DNA from 4 places in the Phytobacter diazotrophicus genome. Region 1 is predicted to be linked to each of the others. Evidence: predicted binding sites of a transcription regulator. Region 1 holds the regulator's gene; each other region holds the start of a gene.
What was found. Region 1 encodes Fur, which represses iron uptake genes when iron is present. Its sites were predicted from a motif close to ATAATAATGAGAACNACTATCAA; they were not measured.
Positions count from the first base shown of each region.

Region 2: bfd (bacterioferritin-associated ferredoxin) is a predicted target of Fur. The motif match lies at 974-996, and genes of this name have one in related genera.
Region 3: sodA (superoxide dismutase [Mn]) is a predicted target of Fur. The motif match lies at 893-915, and genes of this name have one in related genera.
Region 4: zupT (zinc transporter ZupT) is a predicted target of Fur. The motif match lies at 1,025-1,047, and genes of this name have one in related genera.

Region 1 covers NZ_CM125428.1:4,006,413-4,008,614, reverse strand. Annotated here, with positions in the region: gene chiP (chitoporin ChiP) at 1-125, shown strand, start outside; gene chiQ (ChiQ/YbfN family lipoprotein) at 143-478, shown strand; gene fur (ferric iron uptake transcriptional regulator) at 576-1,028, opposite strand; gene fldA (flavodoxin FldA) at 1,318-1,848, opposite strand; gene ybfE (LexA regulated protein) at 1,998-2,202, opposite strand, start outside.
Region 2 covers NZ_CM125428.1:485,546-487,747, forward strand. Annotated here, with positions in the region: gene tuf (elongation factor Tu) at 1-847, shown strand, start outside; gene bfd (bacterioferritin-associated ferredoxin) at 1,031-1,225, shown strand; gene bfr (bacterioferritin) at 1,296-1,772, shown strand; gene ACS0RQ_RS02265 (prepilin peptidase) at 1,756-2,202, opposite strand, start outside.
Region 3 covers NZ_CM125428.1:5,558,074-5,560,275, forward strand. Annotated here, with positions in the region: gene sodA (superoxide dismutase [Mn]) at 199-819, opposite strand; gene rhaR (HTH-type transcriptional activator RhaR) at 1,132-1,980, opposite strand; gene rhaS (HTH-type transcriptional activator RhaS) at 2,060-2,202, opposite strand, start outside.
Region 4 covers NZ_CM125428.1:778,323-780,524, forward strand. Annotated here, with positions in the region: gene ACS0RQ_RS03790 (hypothetical protein) at 1-210, shown strand, start outside; gene zupT (zinc transporter ZupT) at 233-1,012, opposite strand; gene ygiD (4,5-DOPA-extradiol-dioxygenase) at 1,210-1,998, shown strand; gene ACS0RQ_RS03805 (glutathionylspermidine synthase family protein) at 2,115-2,202, opposite strand, start outside.

The DNA of each region.
Region 1 (2,202 bases):
AGCTGCATTTCACCCAATATGATAACCATTCCAATATCCCGAGTTGGGGCGGTGGATATAACAACATCTTCCAGGACGAACGTGACGTGAAGTTTATCGTCATTGCGCCCCTGAATATTTTCTAATGCGAGGGAATGCCATGATGACGAAACCGATATTGCTAGCCCTGATGACGCTGGGGCTTGCCGCCTGTGTGCAACAGCCGCAGGCACCAAAGGAAGATGCGCGATTAAAAGAGGCTTATAGCGCCTGTATTACTACGGCAGAAGGTTCTCCGGAAAAAACAGCGGCGTGCAGAAGTGTGCTGGATGTCCTGCGCAAAGAGAAAGCGCACCAGCAATTTGCGCAGGAGGAGAGCGTGCGCACCCTGGATTATCAGCAGTGTCTTGAAGCGACGCATACCGGAAACGGGCAGGCGGTAAAATCCCGCTGTGACCAGATCTGGCAGGAGATACGCCACCATAACACGGTAAATTAACCGTCTGAAAGGGCCCGCTTCGGCGGGCTTTTTCGTGTGGTGAAAGCAGAAAATAAAAAAGCCAACCCGGAGGTTGGCTTTATAACGATGCGGGTGATTATTTATCAGCCGCTTCGTGCGCGTTTTCATCAGTACGGCAGTCACCTTCGGCGCAGTGGCCATACAGGTAGAGACTGTGGTTCGTCAGACGAATACCATGCTTAGATGCGATTTCACGCTGACGCGCTTCAATAGAGTCATCGCTGAACTCGATCACTTTGCCGCAATCCAGGCAAATTAAGTGGTCGTGGTGATGCTGCTGCGTCAGTTCGAAGACGGATTTACCGCCTTCAAAATTATGGCGGGTCACAATCCCGGCATCGTCGAACTGGTTAAGTACACGGTACACCGTGGCCAGCCCAATCTCTTCGCCCATGTCGATCAGGCGCTTATATAGATCTTCCGCACTGACATGATGGTTCTCCGGCTCCTGAAGCACTTCCAGGATTTTTAACCGAGGAAGCGTGACTTTCAGGCCGGCCTTCTTTAATGCGGTATTGTTGTCAGTCATGCGGAATCTGTCCTGTTGCTAAACGATTCACTTCCCGTCGGGAAGCTACAAGGAATGCACCTGGGATAATGCGTCTCATTATAGAACTGCCATGCCTGAATGAAAACTGCAAGTCCTCAAGTAAAGTAAGCTTATAAAACGTGGTAGCGTCTACAAAGTCCTTTGGGCTAGCCGTTTTAATCAGGGGCCATTGTACAGCGCTGGAGAAAAAAGTTAAAAAATTGTAGCAATTATTTCCATCGCTTTTATCTATTAATCCGGCGCAACCAGCAGGTTGCGCCAAACATCATCAGGCATTGAGGATGTCGTTCAGGTGAAGTTCTTCAGAAATCTGTTTTACCCATTTGTCGACGCGGCCAGCGGTCAGTTCAGGCTGACGGTCTTCGTCAATGGCAAGGCCAACGAAGTGGTTGTCGTCTGCCAGACCTTTTGACGCTTCAAAATGGTAACCTTCGGTCGGCCAGTGGCCTACGATAGTTGCGCCGCGCGGTTCAATAATGTCGCGAATGGTGCCCAGCGCGTCACAGAAGTACTCTGCGTAGTCTTCCTGATCGCCACAGCCAAACAGAGCAACCAGTTTGCCGTTAAAATCGATATCTTCCAGCGTCGGGAAAAAGTCATCCCAGTCACACTGTGCTTCACCATAATACCAGGTCGGAATGCCAAGCAGCAGGATGTCGTAACCTTCCAGATCCTCTTTGCTGCTTTTAGCAATGTCATGCACATCGGCAACATCTTTACCAAGTTGAGCCTGGATCATCTTTGCGATGTTTTCGGTATTACCGGTATCGCTGCCGAAAAAAATGCCTGTGATTGCCATGAGTAAAATAACCTCTTGAAACTTAATGATATGGTGGTGGCGATTGGCCCACGGATAAGGGCAATCATAGCAGATCAGAGAAGCACGCGGAAACTGCAATCACGCAAGACTGCACTCTGTGCAACATGAAAGTGAATTTTTGCGATAATTCAGAGGATTTCCTGGTCGTTCAGCGCGTTAAGCTGAGCCAGTAACATCTCTTCAATCAATTCGCTCCGGCTCATTTCCCGCGCATCCGCCAGCGCGTTTAGCGCGTCGACAGCCTCGGCGTTGAGTTTTAATTCGACGCGTTTAAGCCCACGAACCTTGTCGCGTTTAAGCTGATTGCGCTTATTGATGCGCAATTGCTCGTCG
Region 2 (2,202 bases), 2.1 Mb from region 1:
GCCGCAGACTCGTGAGCACATCCTGCTGGGTCGTCAGGTAGGCGTTCCGTACATCATCGTGTTCCTGAACAAATGCGACATGGTTGATGACGAAGAGTTGCTGGAACTGGTTGAAATGGAAGTTCGTGAACTTCTGTCTCAGTACGATTTCCCGGGCGACGACACTCCGATCGTTCGTGGTTCTGCTCTGAAAGCGCTGGAAGGCGAAGCTGAGTGGGAAGCGAAAATCATCGAACTGGCTGGCCACCTGGATACCTATATCCCGGAACCAGAGCGTGCGATTGACAAGCCGTTCCTGCTGCCGATCGAAGACGTATTCTCCATCTCCGGTCGTGGTACCGTTGTTACCGGTCGTGTAGAGCGCGGTATCATCAAAGTTGGTGAAGAAGTTGAAATCGTTGGTATCAAAGATACTGCGAAATCTACCTGTACCGGCGTTGAAATGTTCCGCAAACTGCTGGACGAAGGCCGTGCTGGTGAGAACGTTGGTGTTCTGCTGCGTGGTATCAAACGTGAAGAAATCGAACGTGGTCAGGTACTGGCTAAGCCGGGCACCATCAAGCCGCACACCAAGTTCGAATCCGAAGTGTACATTCTGTCCAAAGATGAAGGCGGCCGTCATACTCCGTTCTTCAAAGGCTACCGTCCGCAGTTCTACTTCCGTACAACTGACGTGACTGGCACCATCGAACTGCCGGAAGGCGTAGAGATGGTAATGCCGGGCGACAACATCAAAATGGTTGTTACCCTGATCCACCCGATCGCGATGGACGACGGTCTGCGTTTCGCAATCCGTGAAGGCGGCCGTACTGTAGGCGCGGGCGTTGTAGCAAAAGTTCTGGGCTAATTATTCGTTAATTAGTTTTGAATTGAAAAGGGCGCTAAGGCGCCCTTTTTGCTGTCTGCTTGTTGGCTATCGCCATATTTGTACGTATTTTTTCTCACCTTCCCATCCAACAAACATCGTTGTGCTATTGTAATCATAACTATTCTCATTTAGACTTTGCGCATAAATTGAACGGGAGTGATTATGTACGTTTGTTTGTGTAATGGTGTAAGTGATAAAAAAATTCGCCAGGCTGTACGCCAGTTCCATCCTCAATCATTCCAGCAATTGCGCAAGTTTATTCCTGTGGGAAATCAGTGTGGTAAGTGTGTACGCGCTGCTCGCGAAATCATGCAGGATGAGTTGCTGCAGATCCCGGAATATAAAGAAACCGCCTGAGTCTTCTGCTTTTTTTTGACTTCCCTGTAGCCCGATCTACGCTTCAATGAGTGGAAGCGGAGGGACTATAATGAAAGGTGATGTCAAAGTTATAAATTATCTCAATAAGTTATTGGGAAACGAGCTTGTCGCAATCAACCAGTATTTTCTCCACGCGAGAATGTTCAAGAACTGGGGCCTGATGCGCCTTAATGATGTTGAATATCATGAATCCATCGATGAAATGAAACACGCTGATAAATATATCGAGCGTATTTTGTTTCTTGAAGGCATTCCAAATCTGCAAGATCTGGGCAAACTCGGTATCGGTGAAGACGTTGAAGAGATGCTACAGTCCGATTTACGACTGGAGCTGGAAGGCGCCAGAGATTTGCGTGAAGCCATTGCCTACGCTGACAGTGTGCATGATTATGTCAGCCGGGACATGATGATTGAAATCCTGGCCGATGAAGAAGGCCATATTGACTGGCTGGAAACCGAGCTGGACCTTATCGGCAAGATTGGTTTGCAGAACTATCTCCAGTCACAAATCAAGGTTCAAGATTAACCATCGTCCTAAAGATGCTTTGGTAAGACATGAACAAACCCGCGCCCGCCAGGAATGGACCAAAAGGCAGCGGGTTTTTTATTATCTGCATGCTTCTGCGTCTTATGGACATAAGGCAGGCGACTCCGGACGCAAGTGATGCGGCAACAAAGACAAGCAAGGGTAAGGCTTCCCAGCCATGCCAGGCACCCAGTGCTGCCAGAAATTTCACATCACCATAGCCGAGTCCTTCCTTATTACGTAGGGAGCGATACCCCCAATAAAGTGCCGCGAATCCGACGTAACCCGCAATTGCTCCTAATACCTTTTCCTGCAACAGCATGGGATTGAACCAGCCACAATAAAACAGCCCACTCCAGAGAAGAGGGCAGGTGAAGCGATCGGGTAGAAGACCCTGCCGGACGTCATACCAAACCAGCAATGTATTAAG
Region 3 (2,202 bases), 1.6 Mb from region 1:
TTTCCAGCGCTGATGGCGAAATGTTAGAGCGTCGTCACACTCAGAAAAGTGATCCCTCATACAAATTCAAAACAATATTTCATTTTTATTGGATATATGTTTCTTTTTATTTCAGGGACTGACCGACAAATATAAAAAAGCCCCCGCTGACGATGCCAGCAGGGGCCTGGTTTGCCCGTAAGAACGGGCTAAATGAAATTATTTCTTCGCAGCGAAACGTGCCGCCGCTTCATCCCAGTTCACCACGTTCCAGAACTCTTTGATGTAGTCCGGGCGGCGGTTCTGGAATTTCAGGTAGTAAGCGTGTTCCCACACGTCCAGGCCCACGATCGGGAAGCCGGATGCGCCGGAAATCGCTTCACCCATCAGCGGGGAGTCCTGGTTAGCAGTAGACACAACAGACAGTTTGTCGCCTTTCAGCACCAGCCACGCCCAGCCAGAACCAAAGCGGGTAGCCGCTGCTTTTTCGAATTCAGCTTTGAAGTTGTCAACGGAACCGAAGTCACGTTCGATAGCCGCTTTCAGGTCGCCCTGCAGGGTGGTGCCTTTTTTCAGGCCTTTCCAGAAGAAGCTGTGGTTAGCATGGCCGCCCGCGTTGTTACGCAGTACGGTTTTTTTGTCAGCCGGCAGTTGGTCCAGTTTGGTGATCAGCTCTTCAGCAGACAGACTGGCGAATTCTGGCAGGCTTTCCAGCGCTGCGTTCGCATTGTTTACATAAGTCTGGTGGTGTTTAGTGTGATGGATTTCCATCGTCTTCTTGTCGAAATGAGGTTCAAGTGCATCGTACGCGTAAGGCAGGGATGGCAGTGTATAGCTCATACTAATCTCCATTATTGTCGGGCGGCAGGTATGTTAACGCCGCGTAATCAGTTGGTTCATTATAGTTAGTTAAATGATATTGAAAATGTTTATCAATGCCGTAGTTTTAATATGGTTATAACATTCTGTTATGAACCCGTGCCGACAAGAGGCATAGCGCAACGACGGACGAAAAAATCGCCCGACGCTACACACAAATGAAGTGACTGGTTAACTTGCCATCATAAAAACGGTGGAGCATCAAAGCGGGGGGATCAGTGGCTGGCAATGGGCCGGTGTACGTGTCCTGTGTTATCGCAGAACAGGCCCTTCCTAAGCCGCTTCGTTACGACGCTGTCGCCACTGGCTGGGCGTCATGCCGGTTTCGCGGGTAAAAACGACCGAGAAATAGTTACTGTCTTCAAAACCACAGCGCGTAGACACTTCACCAATCAGCAATTCCGTGTGCTGCAACAGATACTGTGCATGGCAAATACGCAACTGACGCAGGTAATTATTGATGGTCATTCCGGTTTGCGCGCGAAATTGTTGGCGCAGCGCACGCTCACTGCACTGCTCCTGATCGCAGAAGCGCTCCAGCATGAAAGTGCGATTAAGGCTGCCCGTAAGCGCGGTAATCAACTTATCGAGCAGGGCTTCGCTATGGGTGGCGGCCAGGTTGTCGACCGCAAAACGATGGCGTGTGAGCGTCATCACCAGTTGGGCGAAGAGCACCTCGGCCATATTGTTTGCCAGCGCATCGGCTTTGGTACTCTCTTGCTCCAGTTGGGTGATGACCTGTCTTGCCTGGGCCATGCCGGTGCTCCCCAGACGCCAGTGCGGCGTCCACTCTTCGCCGCTCAGCCCTGGAATATGTCCCGCCCAGTCGAGATTAAGGGTCAGACGGTCCGGGCAGTAGATGATATTTTGCAGCACCAAATCGTTGACGGAGGCGTAGGAGTGTTTGTCTTCCGCGCGGATATAAAACAGATCGCCACGGGTAATGCGGTAGGGACGGTCATTGAGGATATGCAAACCGTTGCCGCGCCAGACCAGCACCAGCTCGCAAAACTCGTGAGTATGTTCGGCAAACACGTTTTGCGGATAGCGGTCCGCCACGGCCACCGCCTGCCCCGCCCGGGGGAAAAAATCCGCTTTACGAAGAATTAACTGGCTTCCCACAACATCACCTCGGCCGAAGACAACCGATAACTATTAGCTGATCTTCGGCGAAAAATCGGTGATAGCCTTCTCGTTACCGCTATTGCAGTTGCACATCGCGCCCCTGGCGAATATCGCGTGGGGACCAGTCGAATTCCCGGCGAAACAGGGTAGAAAAGTGGTTACTGTCGCCGAAACCGCAGCGAAAGGCGATATCTGTAACACTATCATCGCTGTGGCGCA
Region 4 (2,202 bases), 2.4 Mb from region 1:
CTGATTTATTGGTGCGGTTTTTTTGTCGTTGTGCTCGTGATGTTCGCGCATATCATGTGCCTGCGCCGGAATTGCAGGGCATTTCGCCAGGATCGTGATGCACAACAGGAAGGCTACCAGCGCGCGTTAAAGATCATCCAGTCCATGCAAGCAAATGAGCAAGGGCAGGCGAAACCCGAAGCGGCTTCCGAAAGCGGCGTTGCTCAATAGGCGCGAGCAACGCCTGATTGTATTAACCAAATCCCATCGTTTGCAGCGCAACCAGGCTAAGGCCCATTACCGACATCCCGCAAAGCACGCCATAGCTTGGGTTGTTGTTGGGGTCTATCTCTTTAGCCAGCGGCATCAGTTCATCAACAGAGAGCGCGACCATAATTCCGGCAACCGCTGCCATGACTGCCGCCATCACCATCGGGGAGACCAGGCTTCCCAGAATCAGCCAGGCAAGAACCCCACCGAGAATCTCGGCAAACCCGGATATTCCCGCCCAAAAAATAGCCGTTCGTTTTGAACCGGTTGCTGCATAAACCGGTCCGGCAACCGCAAGACCTTCTGGAATATTGTGCAAGGCTACCGCCAGGGCAATACCGAAACCGAGTTCAAGGTCGTTACTGGCCGTCACAAAGGTGGCAATACCTTCCGGAAAGTTATGCAAGCTGATGCCCAGCGTCAATAAGATCGCCGTACGTTGGATCTTGCGGGGGACCGGGTGCTGCGAGCACGAACCCTGCATTAAATCCTGCGGGTGTGCATGGGGGAGCATACGGTCAAGGGCAAAGTAGCCCAACAGGCCGATGACGAACATGCCATAGCCCAGCATGGGTGACATGCCTTCGGTAGCCAGTGCGGCTGGCAGCATCTCCATAAGGGAGATAAGCAGCATAATGCCAGCGGCAAATCCCAGCGAAAATGCCAGTACACGGTTTGACGGTTTCTGGCCAAGAACTCCCAGAAAGGCGCCGATAAAGGTAGCAGCGCCGGCAAGTAACGTCAGAATCAGTGGGGCTGACATGTATCACTCCTTATGATAATGCTTCTCATTAATGTTAAATATTAATGGTTTCCAAAGCGAGGCCGCCGCATCACCTTTACGCAATTCTTACATTCAAAAATTCTGAATATCTTCATCATGCTTATCTGAGTTCATCACCCGATGAATAAGCGTAATGTGTGTTCATTAAATATGACACACTCAGTAAGGATATCATCATGTCTGCACCTCGCATGCCAGCACTGTTTTTGGGCCACGGCAGCCCGATGAATGTTCTGGAAGATAACGTTTATACCCGCGCCTGGGCTCAGCTTGGCGAAACACTGCCGCGTCCTAAAGCTATTGTGGTTGTCTCAGCACACTGGTTTACGCGTGGTACCGGGGTAACCGCGATGGAAGCGCCGCAGACAATCCATGACTTTGGGGGATTCCCTCAGGCGTTGTACGACACCCATTACCCGGCTCCGGGTTCGCCTGCGCTGGCCCAGCGTCTGGTTGAATTGCTGTCACCCGTGCCGGTCACTTTGGATAAAGAAGCCTGGGGTTTTGACCACGGCTCCTGGGGCGTGCTGATCAAAATGTATCCGAATGCCGATATCCCGATGGTGCAATTGAGTATCGACAGTACCAAACCGGCGGCATGGCATATGGAAGTAGGGCGTAAGCTGGCAGCACTGCGCGATGAAGGCATAATGTTGGTGGCGAGCGGTAACGTGGTGCATAACCTGCGTACGGCACGCTGGCATGGCGATAGCTCGCCTTACCCGTGGGCGACCGCTTTCAACGAATTTGTGAAGGATAACCTGACATGGAAAGGGCCGATCGGGCAGCATCCGCTGGTCAATTATATGGAGCATGAAGGTGGTTCGCTTTCTAACCCTACACCGGACCATTTCCTGCCGCTGCTCTATGTTCTGGGGGCGTGGGATGGGGTGGAGAATATCTCGATTCCGGTAGACGGTCTGGAAATGGGCAGCCTGAGTATGTTGTCGGTGCAGATAGGCTAAGGTTTTGTAGCCTGGGCAAGCGTATGCGCCCCGGGATATTCCCGGATGCAGCGTTGCCTTCTCCGGGCTACGACTCAGGAGCCCCGGGTAAGCGCACCCAGGGTCCCTGTCGCACGTTACTCTACAAAAATATGCGGATAGAAACGTGACAGATCCTGGGTGATCAACGCCCGGTCTTCACGAATACCAATACCCGCAGGTTGA